2 regions of the Sphingomonas sp. DC1600-2 genome follow, and region 2 is predicted to be linked to the other one. Evidence: riboswitches for the same ligand, from Rfam matches in the RefSeq annotation. Region 2 holds a riboswitch; the other holds the start of a gene.
The links. Region 2 has a riboswitch for cobalamin ahead of cobW (cobalamin biosynthesis protein CobW). Riboswitches for the same ligand answer to the same signal wherever they lie in the genome.
Positions count from the first base shown of each region.

Region 1: it holds a riboswitch for cobalamin, as region 2 does, so the genes downstream of both, ACP7BL_RS07525 (TonB-dependent receptor plug domain-containing protein) here and cobW (cobalamin biosynthesis protein CobW) in region 2, are expected to answer to the same signal.

Region 1 is NZ_JAFCWO010000003.1:164,598-174,588, reverse strand. It holds gene pnp (polyribonucleotide nucleotidyltransferase) at 19-2,382, shown strand; cobalamin riboswitch at 2,522-2,741, shown strand; gene ACP7BL_RS07525 (TonB-dependent receptor plug domain-containing protein) at 2,921-4,864, shown strand; gene ACP7BL_RS07520 (ArsR/SmtB family transcription factor) at 4,957-5,310, shown strand; gene arsC (arsenate reductase (glutaredoxin)) at 5,307-5,747, shown strand; gene ACP7BL_RS07510 (arsenic transporter) at 5,747-7,027, shown strand; gene ACP7BL_RS07505 (TonB-dependent receptor domain-containing protein) at 7,077-9,482, opposite strand; gene ACP7BL_RS07500 (TonB-dependent receptor plug domain-containing protein) at 9,543-9,991, opposite strand, start outside.
Region 2 is NZ_JAFCWO010000008.1:37,559-47,549, forward strand. It holds gene dapF (diaminopimelate epimerase) at 1-454, opposite strand, end outside; gene ACP7BL_RS14155 (DUF2855 family protein) at 492-1,571, opposite strand; gene ACP7BL_RS14160 (DUF6456 domain-containing protein) at 1,594-2,067, opposite strand; gene ACP7BL_RS14165 (helix-turn-helix domain-containing protein) at 2,160-2,723, shown strand; gene ACP7BL_RS14170 (glutaminyl-peptide cyclotransferase) at 2,720-3,487, shown strand; gene ACP7BL_RS14175 (HoxN/HupN/NixA family nickel/cobalt transporter) at 3,610-4,668, shown strand; cobalamin riboswitch at 4,743-4,971, shown strand; gene cobW (cobalamin biosynthesis protein CobW) at 5,152-6,189, shown strand; gene cobN (cobaltochelatase subunit CobN) at 6,199-9,468, shown strand; gene ACP7BL_RS14190 (cobalamin biosynthesis protein CobG) at 9,465-9,991, shown strand, end outside.

The DNA of each region.
Region 1 (9,991 bases), on a different contig from region 2:
GGTGTTGAAGGAAAAAAGATGTTCGATACCAAGACCGTGACCACCCAATGGGGTGGCAAGACGCTGACGCTGGAAACCGGCCGCGTCGCGCGCCAGGCCAATGGCGCCGTTATGGCAACCCTCGGCGAAACCGTGGTGCTCTGCGCCGTGACCGCCGCCAAGTCGGTGAAGGAAGGCCAGGATTTCTTCCCGCTGACCGTTCACTATCAGGAAAAATATTCGGCTGCCGGTCGCATCCCCGGTGGCTTCTTCAAGCGTGAGCGCGGCGCGACCGAAAAGGAAACGCTGGTCAGCCGCCTGATCGACCGCCCGATCCGCCCGTTGTTCCCCGAAGGGTTCTACAACGAGATCAACGTGATCTGTCAGGTGCTCAGCTATGATGGCGAAAACGAGCCCGATATCCTCGCAATGGTCGCCGCCTCGGCTGCGCTGACCATTTCGGGCGTGCCCTTCATGGGCCCGATCGGCGCAGCGCGCGTCGGCTATGTCGATGGCGAATATGTGCTCAACCCGACGCTCGACCAAGTCAAGGAAGGCGATCTCGATCTCGTCGTCGCCGCGACCGGCGAAGCCGTGATGATGGTCGAATCCGAAGCCAAGGAGCTTTCGGAAGAGGTCATGCTCGGTGCCGTGCAGTTCGCGCACAAGGCGTGCCGCGAAGCCGTCAACCTCATCATCGATCTGGCCGAACAGGCCGCCAAGGATCCGTGGGAAATGGCCGCCCAGGCCGATCTCTCGGCTGCCAAGGACAAGCTCAAGAAGCTGATCGGCAAGGACATCGCCGCCGCCTATAAGGTGACCGACAAGTCCGAGCGTTCGAACCTGCTCAACGCCGCGCGCGCCAAGGCCAAGGAAGCCTTTGCCGATGCCGCCCCGCAGGACCAGATGGCCGCGCAGAAGCTCGTCAAGAAGCTCGAAGCCGAAATCGTTCGTGGCGCGATCCTGAAGGACGGCCAGCGCATCGATGGCCGCACCACCACGCAGATCCGTCCGATCGAGGCGATCGTCCACTTCCTGCCGCGCGCACACGGCTCGGCGCTGTTCACCCGTGGTGAGACGCAGTCGATCTGCACCACCACGCTCGGCACCAAGGACGCCGAGCAGATGATCGACGGCCTGACCGGCCTGTCCTACGAAAACTTCATGCTGCACTATAACTTCCCGCCTTACTCGGTCGGTGAAGTTGGCCGCTTCGGCGCGCCTGGCCGTCGTGAAGTCGGCCACGGCAAGCTCGCCTGGCGCGCGCTGCACCCGGTGCTGCCGTCGAAGGACGAATTCCCCTATACGATCCGCGTTCTGTCGGACATCACCGAGTCGAACGGCTCGTCGTCGATGGCGACGGTGTGCGGCGGTTCGCTGAGCATGATGGATGCTGGTGTGCCGCTGAAGCGGCCGGTTTCGGGCATCGCCATGGGCCTGATCCTGGAAGGCAAGAAGTTCGCGGTTCTCTCGGACATTCTCGGCGACGAGGATCATCTGGGCGACATGGACTTCAAGGTCGCAGGCACCGAAGCTGGCATCACCACGATGCAGATGGACATCAAGATCGCCGGCATCACCGAAGAGATCATGCGCAAGGCTTTGGAGCAGGCCAAGGAAGGCCGTGCGCATATCCTGGGTGAGATGAACAAGGCGCTCGCCTCGACCCGCACCGAGCTCTCGGCCCATGCCCCGCGCATCGAGACGCTGCAGATCGACAAGAGCAAGATCCGTGAAGTGATCGGCACCGGCGGCAAGGTGATCCGCGAGATCGTCGCGCAGACCGGCGCCAAGGTCGACATTGACGATGAGGGCCTGATCAAGATCAGCTCGTCCGACACCGCGCAGATCGAAGCCGCGATCAAGTGGATCAAGGGCATCGTCGAGGAAGCCGAAGTCGGCAAGGTCTATGACGGCAAGGTCGTCAACCTGGTGGACTTCGGTGCGTTCGTGAACTTCATGGGTGGCAAGGACGGCCTCGTCCACGTGTCCGAAATCAAGAACGAGCGCGTCGAGAAGGTCGCGGACGTCCTCAAGGAAGGCCAGGAAGTCAAGGTCAAGGTCCTCGAGATCGATCCGCGCGGCAAGGTTCGCTTGTCGATGCGCGTCGTCGACCAGGAAACCGGTGCCGAGATCGAAGACACCCGCCCGGCACGTGAGCCGCGCGAAGGTGGCGATCGTGGCCCACGTGGTCCACGTCGTGATGGTGACGGCGGCCGTGGCCCGCGTGGCGATGGCGGTGGTCGTGGTGATCGCGGTCCGCGCCGTGATGGCGACGGTGGCCGTGGCCCGCGTCGCGATGGCGGCGGCGAGCGCGCACCCCGGGCAGAGCGTTCGGGCGGCAATGACGACGGCCCCGCGCCCGAGTTCGCGCCGGCCTTCCTGACCGGTGACCGCGACTAAAATCTTCGGCACTTACGGAGAAAGAAGGGGCTCGGAGCAATCCGGGCCCCTTTTTCGTGGATTGGCAGCCTGCAAAAGGCGGTTGGTTTATGACGCACGCTGCCCTATCCCCGAACCGCGCGATGCGGCCTTTTCGGGTCCATCGCGCATTCGCGCCGGTAACGGGAATGCAGTGCGCACGCTCCGTGCAAATCTGCAGCTGTCCCTGCAACTGTAAGCGGCGAGCACGACGCGCAGGCGGAACCGGCAACGGCTCCGCAGCCACTGGGGAAGCCCGCCACATTGGCGGACCACCTGGGAAGGCGCGCATCGTGCGATGACCCGTGAGCCAGGAGACCGACCGGCGCGGGTCGCTCTTGCCCGGCTCATGGGATTGGCCAGGCGCGAAACGATTTTCGTCTGAGCGACGAACGTGCGGCTGGGGCCGCATCGGGGGGCGGTGCCGGGCGCTTACGCGTCCGTCCGGTGGCGTGTCCCGACCGTTCGCAGCGGACGCCCCGGCCCTTGTCGCTCGACGCCCAAGGGACTCGTTTACGCCATGAAGACTCTGCTTTCCTCGGCCGCGCTTGCCGCGCTGCTGCTCCCTGTCGCCGCCTTCGCTCAGGTCGCCCCCGATCCGGTGCCCGCACAAGCGACCGATGACGATTCCGCCATCGTGGTCACCGGGATCCGCTCCACCGTCACGCCGTTGCGCGCGGACCAGATCGGCGGCTCGGTCACTGTGCTCGATGCCGACACGCTCGAACAACGCCAGACGCGCGTCGTGTCCGATATCCTGCGCGATGTGCCCGGCATAGCGGTCAGCCGCATCCCTGGTCAGACGCAAGTCCGCCTGCGCGGAGCCGAGGCCAACCACACGCTCGTATTGATCGACGGGATCGAAGTGTCCGACCCCTATGCCGGTGAATTCGATTTCGGCACGCTGATCGCCGACGAGGTCGCGCGCGTGGAAGTCCTGCGCGGCCAGCAAAGCGCGATATACGGTTCCGATGCGATCGGCGGGGTAATCCAATATATCACGCTGACCGGCCGCGAAGCGCCAGGCATCAGTGGGCGGATCGAGGGGGGCTCCTTCGGAGCGGTCAACACCGCCGCGCGCATCGCGGGCGTCTCTGGCACGTTCGACTATGCCCTGTCGGGAACGCTCAACACCACCGACGGCACCCCTAACGCGCGCGGGGGAACGCGCGATCTGGGCAATGATTCAGGTGCCGTGTCGTTCAAATCAACGTGGTCGCCCGCCCCCAATGCACGCCTTACCGCCGTCGCGCGCTATGCCCGCACCCAGGCCGATTTCAACGACAGCGACAGCAACCCCGCCAGCAAGACATTTGGCTATACGATCGACACGCCGGGCGCGCATTTCATCAACGAAGCCATTTACGGCCTGCTGCGCGGCGAGCTCGATTTGCTCGACGGCAAATGGACGCAGGCGCTGACCGGACAAATCGCCGACACCAAACGCAATGGCTATGGCGCGGCCGCGCGCACCTATGGCGACACCGGCCAGCGGCTGAAGGGCTCGTATGAATCGACGCTCAAGCTCAATCAGGGCGCGCTGCATCACCAATTGACCGTCGCGGTCGATGTCGAGCGCGAGCGCTATCGCAACACCGATCCAGCGGGCTTTGCCTTCACCGGGCGGCGGCAAGTCGACAATGTCGGTATCGTTGGGCAATATGACCTGACGCTGGGCGAGCATGCCGCGTTCGGCGCGTCGCTGCGGCAGGACCTCAACAACCGCTTTCAGGACACCACCACCTATCGCGTGCAAGGCAGCTATCGCTTCGACAGCGGTACGCGCATCCGTGCCGCTGCCGGATCCGGCGTAAAAAATCCGGGGTTTTATGAACTCTATGGCTATAGCGACGGCCGCTTCATCGGCAATCCCGGCCTGAAACCGGAACGCTCCGAGGGCTGGGAAGCCGGGATCGAGCAGAGTTTCGTCGACGGCCATGTGCTGATTGGCGCGACCTATTTCGACAGCCGTTTGTCGGATGAGATCTACACCACCTATCCGGCACCCAATTTCGTCGCCACACCCGCCAACCGCACCACCAAATCACGCCAACACGGCGTCGAGGCATTCCTCAACGCCCGTATCGGCACCGCGTGGCGGATCGACGCCGCCTATACCTATCTCCACGCACGCGAAAACGGCGTCGAGGAAGTCCGCCGCCCGAGCCATATCGCCAGCGTCGCGCTCGGGTGGCGCGCGCCGCACGATCGCTTCGGCTTTACCGCCGTCGCGCGCTACAATGGCGATACCAGCGACGTGGCGTTCACCGATCCATCCTATGTTCCGGTCACGGTACGTCTGCACGATTATGTGCTGCTCAACCTCAATGGCGACGTGAAGCTGACCAAGCACTTCGCGCTGTTCGGCCGGATCGAGAACCTCAACAACGCGCATTATGAGGACGTGTTCAGCTTCACCAATCCGGGCCGTGCCGTTTACGGCGGCGTCCGCGCACGCTTCTGAACGCCAGCTCCGTAATCCGGGGCACAGCCCCGGATTACGAAACGCCGTCCTATGATCCTTGCACCGATTAACATTTCCATTATAGTGGAATAATGGAAATAGATACCGCCGTCTCCGCTTTGTCTGCGCTCGCCCATGGCGGACGGCTCGGCGTGTTCCGCATGCTGGTCCAGGCCGGACCCGACGGTCTGGCGGCGGGCGAGATTGCGCGTCGGCTGGACGTTCCTGCCAATAGCTTGTCGACCAATCTCCACATCCTGTCGCACGCGCAATTGGTATCGAGTCGCCGCGATGGGCGTTCGATCATCTATTCCGCGCGGCACGACCGCATGGCGCGCTTGCTCGAATATCTCATGGAGGATTGCTGCGACGGCAATCCTGAGATTTGCGGGCAGCTCGCCGACACCGTGCTGCGCAGCCGCTGTACTAAGGAAGGACACGCATGACCGACCCGATCGCCACCGATATCATCGTCTATCACAATCCGGCCTGCGGGACGTCGCGCAACACGCTGGCGATGATCCGCAACGCAGGGATCGAGCCGCACGTCGTCGAATATCTCAAGACGCCGCCATCGCGCGCGCTGCTCGAGCAATTGATCGCGCGCGCCGGAATGCGCCCGCGCGATCTGCTGCGCGAAAAGGGCACGCCCTATGCCGAGCTTGGCCTGGACGATGAGAGTCTGAGTGACGCCGCGCTGCTCGATGCGATGATCGCGCATCCGATCCTGATCAACCGCCCGCTGGTGGTGTCGCCGCTCGGCGTGAAGCTCTGCCGCCCGTCCGAGTTGGTACTCGATTTGCTGCCTGCGCCGCAACAAGGGGCATTCGCCAAGGAAGATGGCGAGCAAGTGATCGACGCGCATGGCCAGCGCGTCGGCTGATGCTCACCGCCGTTCTGATCTTTCTCGCGACGATTACGCTCGTCATCTGGCAACCGCGCGGGCTTGGCATTGGCTGGAGCGCGATGGGCGGTGCCATCGTCGCGTTGCTGGCAGGCGCGATCACCCTCGCCGACATTCCGGTGGTATGGAATATCGTGTGGAATGCGACGGGCGCGTTCGTCGCGATCATCCTGATCAGCTTGATCCTCGATGCGGCCGGTTTCTTCGAATGGGCGGCGTTGCACGTCGCGCGCTGGGGCGGCAGCAACGGCAAAAGGCTGTTCGCGCTGGTGGTGCTGCTGGGTGCGGCGGTATCTTCGCTCTTTGCCAACGATGGCGCGGCGCTGATCCTGACGCCGATCGTGCTCGCGATGCTGCGCGCATTGGGTTACGGGACAAAGGCGACGCTGGCGTTCGTCATGGCGGCGGGCTTCATCGCCGATACCGCCAGTCTGCCGCTGGTCGTTTCCAACCTCGTCAACATCGTTTCGGCCGACTTCTTCAAGCTCGGCTTTGCGGACTATGCGCTGGTGATGGTGCCGGTCGATCTCGCCGCGATCGCCGCGACGCTCGGGGCGCTGCTGCTGTTCTTCCGTCGCGATATTCCGGCGGACTATGATGTCACCCAATTGCGCAAACCCGCAGATGCGATCCGCGACGCGGCGACCTTTCGCGCCGGGTGGGTGGTGCTGGCGATGCTGCTCGTCGGCTTCTTTCTGCTCGACCCGATCGGTGTCCCGATCAGCGCCACCGCCGCGCTCGCCGCGCTGGTGCTGATCGTCATCGCGGGGCGCGGCCATGTGATCCAAACCGGCGCGGTCATCCGCGGCGCACCGTGGCAAGTCGTGGTGTTTTCGCTCGGTATGTATCTGGTCGTGTTCGGCCTGAAGAATGCCGGACTGACCGGCTATATCGCCACCGCGCTTGATTACGCCGCGCAAGGCGGGGTGTGGGGTGCCACCTTCGGCACCGGGTTGCTCGCCGCAATCTTGTCCTCGGTTATGAACAACATGCCAACCGTATTGGTGGGGGCGTTGTCGATCGACGCCACGCACGCGACCGGCGCGGTCCGGCAGGCGATGATCTACGCCAACGTTATCGGCTGCGATCTGGGGCCCAAGATTACCCCGATCGGTTCGCTCGCCACCTTGTTGTGGCTGCACGTGCTTGGGCAAAAGGATGTGCGGATCGGCTGGGGCTATTATTTTCGGGTGGGTGTCACGCTCACCATCCCGATCCTACTCGTGACGCTTGCGGCGCTGGCGCTGCGGTTGGGGTGATCGATCGAAAGAGCGGAGGGAGCACCACAGGGCTCCCTCCGAGGATCGTTCAGAAGTTCGCCGTGAAGCCAACCGCGAGGTTGCGACCCAGGCTGTCATAGCGCGCCGGGATCGTGTTGTTGCGCGCCAGGCTGATATTGTACGAATTCGCCAAGATCGGCGGGGCCTTGTCGAGCAGGTTGTTCGCGATCAGGCGCAGGCTGTAGCGCTTGGCAATGTTGAACGTCAGCGCGAGATCGAAGTAGCTGACCGGGGCGATATAGCCGAAGGTCTTCTGCACCCGATCAGGCGTGCCGCCGATCGCCGGATCGCCCGAATTGTTGGCGCTGGTGAGCGACCCGACATAGCGCCAGTTGAACGAGGCATTGAAGCCATCATCCGGCGTGACATAGGTAGCACGCAGGGCGTGGCTCCACTTCGGCAGCAATTGGCCACAGCCATTGCCGTAATAGCCCGCGCAATTGCGCTCGGGCTGCAGCGGCGAATCCTGGCCACCGGCGAAGGTGGTCAACGAGCCGTTGAAGCTCAGATCCATCCGGCCAACCTTGCCCAGACCCAGCGCATATTGCGACTGGAAGTCCCAACCGCGCGCGATCGAGAAATAATAATTGGTCGTGCCGGCGCGGATGAAGCCGCTGGTCGGGTTGGTGCCGGCCGCAGCATAGAGCGTGCCGTTGGCGGCGCGCACGATGCCCGAGCAGAAGAACGGATCCCCGTTCGAACGCAGGCAGCCATCGGTGTAATAGCTATCGTCATTATAGCCGAGCGAGTTGTTGATCTTGATCCGATAGCGATCGACCGAGAACACCAAGCCTTTGACGAAGCGCGGCTTCAAGATGATGCCATAGGTCTGGGTATAGGCCGTTTCGGGCGCTGCGGTGAAGCCACCCGAACGGACCGTGCATTGGTCGTTCGGGCACAGCAGCGTTGCGCTTCCATACAGCGAATCGGACAGGCCAGTCGCACGGCACACCTCCCGCGAAGCGAGCGGCGCGGTGGTGGTGATGGTCTTGCCCGGATTGGCCGGGTCAGCAATCTGACGCGGCACGGGTGCGCAGAAATCGTTCTGCGACCCACCCTGACGCGAATAGCTGATGTTGCTGGCCTGATACGCTTCCACCACGGTCGGCGCGCGCTGCGCCTTGTTGAAGGAGGCGCGGAACACGATGTCGCGAACCGGCGCGTACAACCCTTCCAGCTTCCACGTCGTGAATTTGTCGGGGTTGGAGCTGTATTTGGACAGACGCCCGGCGGCATTCACCTGAAGCTCTTCGATGAAGGGCTTGTGCTGAACCAAGGGTGCCTGAAGCTCGATATTGCCTTCCCAGACATGTTGGCGGAGGTCGGAATCCGATCCGCCATTGTCGGCCCGGAATGCCGCATTCGCGGTCGAGAACTGACGATCCTCGCGATATTCCACACCCGCCGCAAAGGCGAGACCCTGATCGGCGAAGGGGGACTTGATGCCATATTTGCCGAGGTCGCCGGTCACGTTGGCCTGCACATCGTACAGAATGCCAACGGTGGTCTGCTTCTCGGTCGCGAGACCGCTATACAGATAATTGACCAGCGCCTGGTTGCTGTTCCCCGCCTTGAACGCATCGAACGGTACGCAATTCTTGTCGGTCCCATCGACGACCGAGGCGCAGGTCGGCGTGCCATTGACGTTGACCACGTTGAGCGAGCGGTTGACGTTGGCAAATTGCGGCAGCGAGGCGGGCATGTAATCCTGCTGGTTGCGCGCGTAGACGCCGCCAACGTCATAGGTCCACGCATCGCCGATCTTGCCGCGAACACCGCCCGTCGCGCGAATGGCGCTATTGATATAGGTGTCGGTCAGATACGGCACATTGAAGCGATAGCGCACATCGATCGGCGCGAGCGTCGCGGTTCCGGCCGCAGCCCCGCAAATCGCGGATGCCTGCGACGCCGACAGGAACGGGTTGTTGCAGTTCACCTGATACGGGTCCGACCCGTAATTGGCGGCAGCAAACACGCGGGTCGGGAAGCGGTTGGTCGACTTATCGCGGAACCAGATGCCCGACCCGTAAATTTCCGCCGCGGGCGAGAGCTTCAGCGTCGCGAATCCACCGGCGTTCACCCGGGTGAAGGCGCGCTGGTACGAATAGCCATCATAGGGGTTGGCCGCATTGCCCGCACCCGCGCCATAGGGAACGAAGGTGCGCGTGCCGTCCGGATTGTTGACATAAGCCGTCCCGTTATTGGCCCCCGAGCGCGGCGAGATGTAACCGCTGACCGAATAGGACGACAACGAGCAGCTGAGCGGGCCATCGGTGCCGGTCTGCACCAATTGGCAGGCCGAGGTCGATCGCGCGTCGTACGGCACCAGATCCTGATGCTTATAATTGACGAAACCGGACACTTTCAGTTTGTCGCCAAACAGCGAAGTACCGGCGGTCAACGTCACATCGGCGCGGCCACCGTCATTGACCATCCCGGTATTGGTCGGGAAGCTCGACGCCTGCGCTTGCTGCGTGACGATGTTCGCGCGGTTCTAGTGGTTGTAGAAATTGTAATTGCCGTCGATCCGGATGCCCTTGAAATCGGGCTTGAGAACGAAGTTCACCACGCCTGCAACCGCGTCCGAGCCATAGACCGACGAGGCACCGCCGGTCAGCACATCGACGCGATCGATCAGCGAGACCGGGATAATCCCCGCATCCTCACCATTCTGCGTACCCAAACGCTTGCCGTCGATCAGCACCAGCGTGCGCTCAAAGCCGAGGCTGCGCAGCTTGATGCGCTGGCGACCGTCTGAATCCTGGTAATTTTGCTGGCTGTCAGGCGCGATCTGCGGGAGGCGGTTCAGCACCTCTTCGATATTGGTTGGCGACTGCGCCTTGATGTCCTGCGCGGTCACCGTGGTGATCGGCGCGGCCGATGCGATGTTCGGACGCAAAATGCGCGTCCCGGTTACCAGAATATCGCCGTCTGCGGGCGTCG
Region 2 (9,991 bases):
CAAGCGCTGGGATCGGCGCATCGACAATCCGCTCCGCGCCCACCGTCATCGGCCACTGCGTCACGTCGAGATTGACCGGCCCGGCCACTTCGCGGATCGTCGCCACGCCCGGTGCGAGGTCAGGATCGCGCCACACCTCGACCGTCGATGTCTGCAACCGCATCGCCGCGCGCTCGATGCCGAGCGCCTCGAACCCAAGACGCGCCACGCAGCGCACGCCGTTCAAACACGTCTCGGCTTCGCTGCCGTCGGAATTGAACATGCGAAAGCCCATCGCGTGGAGCGCATCCCCCGCCGTCAACAGCAACAGCCCGTCGCCGCCGACGCTGCCGTTCCGATCCGCCAGCGCCACCGCGATCCGTGCCCAGCTGGCGTCGTCCAGCGTCAGCGCGCGCGCGTCCACCAGGGGAAAGTCATTCCCCGAACCATGACATTTGATGAAATCGATGTGCATGTCTGTGGTCTTAGCGGGGCGGCCCGCGCGACGATAGCTACAGCCGCACGACGAACCCGGTATCCGGCGCGGCCTGCCCCGCCACCTGCGTGCGCCAGATGCGTTGCAACGCCTCGATGCCCTGGCCATGCTCGACGTGTACCAGCCCCGCCGCGACGGCGACAAAGCCAGTCCATTGCGCCGCGACGGCTGCATTGAACCCTTCCTGCCCGATCTCGCCAATCAGCGCGGTCGCGGCATTGGGTGCAAAGAACCATACCGGCTTCGGGTCCGGCAGCAGCGCGGTTTCACCACCTGCGTCATGATGCGTCACGCCCACGCGCAGGCATTGCGCCACCCGGTCCGGCAGCGCAGCGTAGGCTGCCTGCAACAGCGCCGCATTTCCGGCAAAATCGATGAGGACAGCCTCGCCGAGGCTCCCCAGACCATCGATCGCGTCATAAGCCAGCACCGCATCGTACAGCCCGGTCTTTTCGACAAAGCCGACATGCGCGGCGCTGGTCAAACCGATCCGGCGGATTTGCGGGCTGCCTTCGCGCAGCACATAGGCCGTGCCCAGCGCGGTCTTGCTCGACGCACTGGTCAGCACGACGGTGTCGGTGCCGTACCAGCCCGCGCGGCGCAGTGTGTCCTCGATCAGGAAGCTGGTCAGGAACAAGGGCTCGAACAGCATCCGCAAATCCTCCCGCGCCGCATCGTGCGCCGGGTCAGCCTGGAGCCGCCGATACTGGTTGTAGACCGCGCTCATCGGCTGGCGATGCGCCGCCATGTCGCGAAACAGCCCGGCCGAAATCTTGCCCGGCTGCACGATCAGATGCGACGCCATCGGCAGGAAGCCATAAACCCGCTCGCCCACCGCAATGTCCGCGACGCGCGACGCGACCACGCGGGCATAGCCCCAGGCCGGCACGATCCCCCAGCCTTCGGGCGCGGGGAAGAAATTCCAATATCCGATCTGCGCGCCGACCACGCCATAGGTCACGGTGTTGGCGGTCACCGCGAACGCCTCGATCTGCAGCAGGATTTCACCCTCGCCCGGCTCGGGGGCCAGCGTCTCGTTGACCGCCACCTGCGTCAGCGCATCGCGCCGCACCATCATTTCGCGCTTGATCGGCATCCTCTTCCCCCAACGATCCACCTCATCGCAACCCATAATGATCGCCCAGGCGATCAAGCGCCAGTGTCAGTACGATTCGCCCGGCCCGCTGCGGCCACCCGAGTGCGCGCTCGGCGATGGGCAGCCCTTCGCCCGCACACACCACGCGCCACGCGACGTCGCGCAAGCCGCCACCAAGCCCGGCCATCGCCGCATCGAAGCGCCGTTTTGCAGCTATCTGCGCCAGTGTCGGATCGAGCCCGCTAGCGCCGCCATCCACCCGTGCCGCCCACTGCATCGTCACCCGCGGGGCGAGCGCCGCCATTTCATAGTCCGCGCGCAAGCGCTCCCCCGCCTCGAACTGCCGCGCATCGATCTTGCCATGCGCCCGCAGCCAGCTGAGCGGCGATTCGCCGACATGCACACTGACGCTGCGCCGAGGCCGATGCGTGCGCGGTGTCGCCGCGCCGCGCACCACACCGCATTCCTCGATCGCTCGCTCCACCAGTTCCCGCATCGCCGTTTCCTCTCACATCGCTTCCGCGAAAAGCGTTGCCATGAGGCCACGGATGTAGGACAGCAAAAAACCAATTTGGTTAGAAGGCTGGCATGATCACCGCTATCCGCGAAGTCCGGCGCGCCAAGGGCATGACGCTCGACGATGTCGCGCGCGCGTGTATACCGCCAACCACCGCGCAGACGATCGGTCGCCTGGAAACCGGCACGCGCACCGTCTCGGTCGGTTGGCTGAACCGGATCGCCGCAGCATTGGGGGTGCGCGCAGCCGATCTGGTCACCTTGCCCGACCGCGCCGACATCGCCGTGGCCGCGATCCTCGATACCAGTGGAGCGCACGCCCCCAAGCGCCCGGCGACCGTCATCCCGCCAGCCCCCGCGCCGGAGCATGTCGCGGTGTCGGTCCAGGCCGGCGTGGGGGACTATCGTGCTGGCGACACCATCTGGTGCGTGCGTATTCCACCGACGGATTTCGCCCAGGCGCTCAACCGCGATGTGCTTGTCCCGCGCCCGGCGGGTCGTTTCCTGTTCGCACGCCTGATCGGGCGCGAGGACGGGAAGCTGCACCTTCTCCCGCTCGGCCCCGGTGCCCGCCAGCAAGTCGTTACCGATCCGCCGTGGATCGCCACCGCCGTTACATTGGTTCGCGCTTTATGATCCGCACCCTGCTCTTCGCCGCGCTCCTCGCCGTGCAAGGCGCGGCTCCGCCACCGGCACCCCCGCCGCCCGTCACCACGGCGCAGATCCTCAACCGCTACCCGCATGACACCAGCGCCTTTACCGAAGGTCTGCTGATCGACCACGGCGTGCTGTACGAAAGCACCGGGCGGGAGGGACAATCGGACATTCGTCGCGTCGACTTGGCAAGCGGCCGCGTCCTGGCACGGACGAAATTGCCGCCGAGCCTGTTTGGTGAAGGCATCGTTGCATGGAAACAGCAACTGTTCAGCGTCACCTGGCATGGCGGCCAAGGGTTTCGCTGGTCGCTCCCGGGTCTCAAGCGCTCCGGCGGATTCCGCTATAGCGGCGAAGGCTGGGCGATGACCGATGACGGGCACGCGCTGATCCTGTCGGACGGCACGCCGGTGTTGCGCTTTCTCGATCCGACCACTCAGAAGGTCGTCCGGCGCGTGACGGTGACGATCAACGGCCGCTTGCTCGACCAGATTAACGAGCTCGAATATGTCGATGGCGAGCTGCTCGCCAATATCTGGATGACGCACTATATCGCGCGGATCGATCCGGTCAGCGGCAAGGTGCTCGGCTTCATCGACCTGTCCCCGCTCCTCGCGCAGGTGCAACTGACCGACCCCGATTCGGTTGCCAACGGCATCGCGTATGATCGCGCGGCGCGGAAGCTCTACGTCACGGGCAAGAACTGGCCTGCGCTGTTCGAGATCGCGCGACCCAAGGGGGCGTGATCCGGCTCTTCGCGATTTTGGGCAGGCTCTTGCCATGCAACAGGAAATGACGGTAGCGGCGGCGCGCGTCTGAAGGGCGACCGCGCGTCGGGACCCAAGCGGTTGAGAAGGGTCTGTTGGTTATGACGCACGCACCGTCGGCTTCGTCCCCGCCCCGCCAGGATGGTCTGCGCCGCCGCATCGGCTGGTTGTTTACGATCTTGATCCTGGCGAATATCGGCGCGTGGATTTGGGCGTTCACGCTGTTTCACGAACGCCCGCTGATGCTGGGCACCGCCCTGCTCGCCTGGGGTCTGGGGCTGCGCCACGCGGTCGATGCCGATCATATCGCCGCCATCGACAACGTCACCCGCAAGCTGATGCAGGATGGCCAGCGCCCGGTCAGCACGGGCTTCTGGTTTGCGATCGGCCATTCCGGGATCATCGCAATCGCGTCGGTGGCCGTCGCGCTGACGGCGAGCGCACTCGCCGGCATGGCGGTGCTCAAGCAGATTGGCGGCACCGTCGCCACCATCGTGTCGGCGGGGTTCCTGTTCGCCATCGCGGCGACCAATCTCATCATCCTGCGCGCGGTGTGGAAGACCTTTGCCCATGTCCGCGCGGGCGGTGCCTATGTCGATGAGGATATCGACTTGCTGCTGGCCGGGCGCGGCATCTTGGCGCGGGTGTTTCGACCGATGTTCCGCTTAGTCAACCGACCGTGGCACATGGCCCCGCTCGGTTTCCTGTTCGGGCTGGGCTTCGACACGGCGACCGAGGTCGCGATCCTTGGCCTGTCCGGACAGCAGGCCGCCGATGGCACCGCGATCGGCACCATCCTCGTGCTACCGCTGCTCTTTGCCGTGGGCATGGCGCTGATCGATACCGCTGACGGGGTCGTCATGTTGGGGGCGTATGAATGGGCCTTCGTCAAACCGATCCGTAAGCTCTATTACAACATCACCATCACGCTGATGTCGGCAGTCGTCGCGATCGTGATCGGCGGCATCGAGGCGCTGGCGCTGATCGGCGGAAAGCTGGGGTTGGCGGGCTGGCCGTGGGAGACGGCGGCACGGCTGGGCGAGCAATTCAACACGCTCGGGTTTGCCATCATCGGCCTGTTCGTGCTGTGCTGGATCGTCAGCTTCGGCATCTATCGCTGGAAACGCTTCGACGAGATCGAGGTCCGCCTGCCCGGCTGAACCCGGCCAACATGCCGCATTGGCATTGCCTGCGAACTCGGTTAAGCGGTGCTCGAATTCTCCGGAGAAATCCGGGGGTTCATGATCGCACCGGTGCCCCGCGAGGGGCTTGAATGGGAATGTGGTGCGGGAGCGTGCTCCCAAATCCACAGCTGTCCCTGCAACTGTAAGCGGATAGTGCGATGCGCAAGTCTCCCCTTTGCGGGAGCAGCCACTGGAACGCCACGCAAGTGGGGATCTGGGAAGGTGCGTATCAAACGGTGACCCGTGAGCCAGGAGACCTGCCAGTGCACCGGTCGCTCTTGCCCAGATCCAGGGGATGGTCTTGGCACGGTACTTCTCCGTCTGGGCGACGAAACTGTGCGGCTGGGGCTGCACGGTCGTGCGGCCATGGGCGCTCTCGCGTCGGTCCGGGTCGCACGCCGACCGGTCATGCGCCGGCAAGCCCCGTCCTGTGTTCGTCCTGGCGCGGGGAGATGTACCATGTCCGATCTTTCCAAGATCCCCGTCACCATCGTCACCGGCTTCCTCGGGGCCGGAAAAACCACCGTGATCACGCACCTGATCCGCAACGCTGGCGGTCGGCGGCTCGCGGTCGTCGTCAATGAATTCGGCACGCTCGGCATCGACGGAGATATTCTACAGGGCTGCGCCATTCCGGATTGCCCTGCGGAAAACATCGTCGAACTGGCCAATGGCTGCATCTGCTGCACCGTCGCCGACGATTTCATTCCGACCGTCGAACGCTTGCTGGCACTCGACCCTCGGCCCGATCATATCCTGATCGAGACCTCCGGCCTCGCCCTGCCCAAACCCTTGTTGAAGGCGTTCGACTGGCCCGCGATCCGCAGCCGCATCACCGTCGATGGCGTCGTCGCGCTGGCCGATGCCGAGGCGGTGGCGGCAGGCCGCTTCGCACCCGATCTCGCAGCGCTGGAGGCGCAACGCGCCGCCGACCCCGGCATCGACCATGAAACCCCGTTGTCCGAAGTGTTTGGGGACCAATTGGCCTGTGCCGATATCGTCCTGCTCACCAAGATCGATCTGGCGGGTCCCGAAGGCGTGGCGGCGGCACGCGCGACTATCGCCGCCGAGGCACCGCGACCGCTGCCGATCCTCGAGCTGACCGACGGCGTGGTCGATCCGCGCGTAATTCTGGGGCTTGGCGCGGCCGCCGAAAACGATATCGCGGCGCGTCCGTCGCATCACGATGGCGACGACGATCACGAGCATGACGATTTCGACAGCATCGTGCTCGACATCGGCGAAATCGCCGATCCCGCCGATCTGGCTGCCCGGATCGTGCGCATCGCGCAGCAGCACCAGATCTTGCGCGTGAAGGGATATGCTGCGGTGGCGGACAAGCCGATGCGGCTGCTGGTCCAGGCGGTCGGCACGCGCGTGCGCTACCATTATGACCGTCCGTGGCGGCCGGGTGAAGCGCGGCGCACCACGCTGGTCGTCATTGCCGAGCGCGACCATATCGATGGTGAGGCGTTGCATACGGCGCTGGTCGGCTGAGGCCAGCCCGTGCACATCCTCTTCCGCGAAAGCCACGGTCTGGAAGAAGCCGCGATCCCGCAGGATCTGGGGCAGAGCCCGGCTGACCTGGTCATCCTGTCCTTTTCGGACAGCGACCTTGGTGCGTTCGCGGGCGCATGGCACTCCGCGCGAAGATCCGGGCAAACGCTGCCTTCGCTCCGGTTGGCCAATCTCGCGGCGCTCGGCCATCCGCTGTCGGTCGATACCTATGTCGAGCACACGCTGAGCGGTGCCAAAGCGATCCTCATCCGGCTCATCGGCGGCATGCCCTATTGGAGTTACGGGTTGCAGCAGGTCGAACTGCTTGCGCGGGCACGGGGGATTGCACTGGCGGTGTTGCCCGCCGATGGTCGCGCCGACGCACGGCTGGACGCCGTCTCCACCCTGTCCGCGCAGACGCTGCGCGCGCTGGCGCGCTTGTGCGACGAAGGCGGGCCCGAAGCGAGCGGAGCCGCGTTGACGCTGCTGGCGCGCGCCGCAGGATTGTGTTGGGACGATACGGTCACGCCCCGATCGTTGCCGCTGGCGGGCGGATGGCATCCCGATTGCGGGGTGGTCGATCCGGCCACTTTTGCGCGCGATCCCGATCGACCGCTGATCTTGCTCGTCTTCTACCGCGCTTATCTCGCGGCGCAGGACCTTGCCCCCTTTGCCGCGCTGCATAGCACGTTCGAGCAGCGCGGTTTTGCGACTCTGTCGCTGTTCGGACCGTCGCTGAAGCACCCGCAAACGCGCGACCGGATCGCGGCGTGGATCGGCACACTATCGCCCGTCGCAATCCTCAACGCGACCGCATTTTCGGCGCGGGGCGAGGCTGGGGAAACACCGCTCGACGCGGCGGGGGTACCGGTGTTTCAAGTGGCGCTGGCAACGTCGGGACGCGCCGCCTGGGCAGACGGCACGCGCGGCCTGTCACCTGCCGATCTCGCCATGCATGTCGTATTGCCCGAGATTGACGGTCGGCTATTCGCCGGGGTCGCCAGTTTCAAGGAAGCGGGCACGCGCGATCCGCTGCTCGAATTTGCCCGGACCGCGCATCGGGCCGAGCCCGAGCGGATCACGGCGATCGCGGACCGGGTCGCTGGTTGGACTAGGTTGGCGGCCAAAGCCGTCGGCGAACGGCAAGTGGCGCTGGTCCTGTCCACCTATCCCGGCAAGACCTATCAGATGGCCCATGCCGTCGGACTGGATGCGCTGGCATCGGCCGAGGCGATTTTGGCCGATCTGGCAAGCGCGGGATATGACGCAGAGACGCGCGACGACCTTGCCGAGGGGCTTCGCTCCGACACTTTGACCTGGCCGCTGGCTGACTATCGCCGCGCGCTGGCGGCATTGCCCGAGGCCTTGCGACACGATCTTGCCGCATCGTGGGGCGAACCCGAAGACGATCCGGCACTCATGGACGGGATGTTCCGGTTTGCGGCGGTGCGCGCCGGGCGCACACGGGTGGCACTGCAGCCGGAACGTGGTGCCAGCACCGGGCGCGATCAGGAATATCACGACCTCACCCGATGCCCGCGCCATGGCTATGTCGCTTTCTATCTATGGCTGCGCGCGATCGGCACCGACGCGATCGTCCATGTGGGGGCACATGGCACGCTGGAATGGTTGCCGGGCAAATCGGTCGCGCTGTCGCAAGGCTGCTGGCCCGAAGCTCTGCTTGGGCCGTTGCCCTTCATCTACCCGTTCATCGTCAACGACCCCGGCGAGGCAGCACAAGCCAAGCGCCGCATCGGTGCCGTCGCCATCGGCCACGTCCCGCCACCCTTGGCCCCGTCAGGTACGGGGGCCGGGCTTGGGCGGATCGAGGCGCTGCTCGACGAATTTTCCAATGCCGACGGGCTCGACCCGGCGCGGCGCGACCGCTTGCAAACCGATATTCGCGCAGAGGCGGAAGCGCTGGGACTGGAGGCCGAGCTTGGCCTGGATCGCGCGACCCGCTTGAGCGACGCGATCACACGCATCGACCGCTTTGTCTGCGACGTGAAGGAAAGCCAGTTCACCGATGGCCTGCACGTGTTCGGCCGTGGAGCGCAGGGGGCGGCGGAAAGCGCCGGCCTGCTCGCAGCGCTGGCCGGGCGGCGCGTGGCGGCCGGGCCGTCGGGCTCTCCCTATCGCGGGCGCAGCGACGTGCTGCCGACCGGACGCAACCTCTACACGATCGACCCGCGCGCAATCCCGTCGCGTTCGGCGCACGAACAGGGCGTGGTGCTGGCGGAGGAATTGATCCGCCGCCATTTGCAGGATCATGGCGACTATCCGCGCGCCCTGATCGTCGATCTGTGGGGATCGGCAACCATGCGCACCGCAGGCGAAGAATTTGCGATGGCGCTGCATCTGCTTGGGGCAAAGCCGGTCTGGGACACCGCCTCGGAGCGAGTCAGCGGAATCGAAATCCTGCCGCTCGCGCTGCTCGACCATCCACGGATCGACGTGACCTTGCGCGTGTCCGGGCTGTTCCGCGATGCCTTCCCCACGCTGCCGGTGCTCTTCGGACAAGCGGTGCGCGCGCTCGCCGCACGCGAAGAACCCCCCGACTGGAATCCCTTTGCAGGCCGGATCGCGACGGCGCGAGTCTATGGGCCGCGGCCCGGCGCTTATGGCGTTGGGCTTGGCGAGACGATCGATCTATATACCGACGACGCGCGACGCGCGGCTGGCGAAGCCTGGCTTGCGGCATCTGCCTATCCGCTCGATTTGCCGGAGGGACAGGCGGGGCCCGACGCCCAGGGCTTGCGCGATCGGGTCGCGGAGACGGATGCGTTCGTCCATCTCCAGGATTTGCCCGAAACCGACCTGCTGCTGGCCGCCGACTATGCGGCGCATGAAGCGGGGTTCGCCGCCGCAAGGGCGATCGTGGCCGCACCCGTCGCGCTCTACCATCTCGACCATCGCGATCCGGCTCGGCCCGCAGCGCGCACGCTGACCGAGGAACTGGCGCGGGTGGTCCGCGCGCGCGCGGCGCATCCGGGCTGGGTGGCGGGGATGATGCGCCACGGGTTTCGCGGCGGGGCGGAATTGGCGGCGACGCTGGACCATCTGGGCACGTTCGCGCACCTCTCCGCCAGCGTGCCGCCACAACTGTTCGACCTCTATTACGATGCCACGCTCGGCCAAGCCGAGGTGCGGGCGTTTCTGGAGCGCGACAATCCGGGCGCGCTGGCGGCGATGGAGGCGCGCTTTGCCGCGCTCCATGCCGCCGGGCTGTGGCCGACGCGCCGCAATTCGATCCTCGCGCAGTTGCAGGGGGTCGCATGAGCCCCTTCATCGTAAAGGGCTGGTGCCCCGATGCGTGGCGACCGATGCGCTCGGGCGATGGACTGCTGGTGCGGGTGAAGCCCCGGCTTGGCCGGTTGACAGCCCACCAGGTGCGCGGGCTGTGCGCGGCGGCGATCGCTTATGGTAGCGGCGTGATCGACCTCACATCGCGCGCCAATCTGCAGCTTCGCGGCGTGTCGGAGGATGGCTGGCAGCCGCTTTTGCAGGCGTTGATCGCACTGGATCTGGTCGATGCCGATGCAGAAGGCGAGAAGCGGCGGATGATCCTCGTCGCGCCTCAGTGGCAGGAGGGCGACGACACCCACCGCATCGCCTGCGACCTTGTCGAACATTTGCACACCGCACCCGATCTGCCGGGCAAGGTCGGTTTCGTCGTCGATGCCGGAGCCACGCGCGTGCTGGGGACGGAGACCGGCGATTTCCGGGTCGAGCGCGCAGCCGACGGGGCGTTGATCCTGCGCGCCGATGGCCGGGCGACCGGGGTTGCGGTGGCACGCGGGGA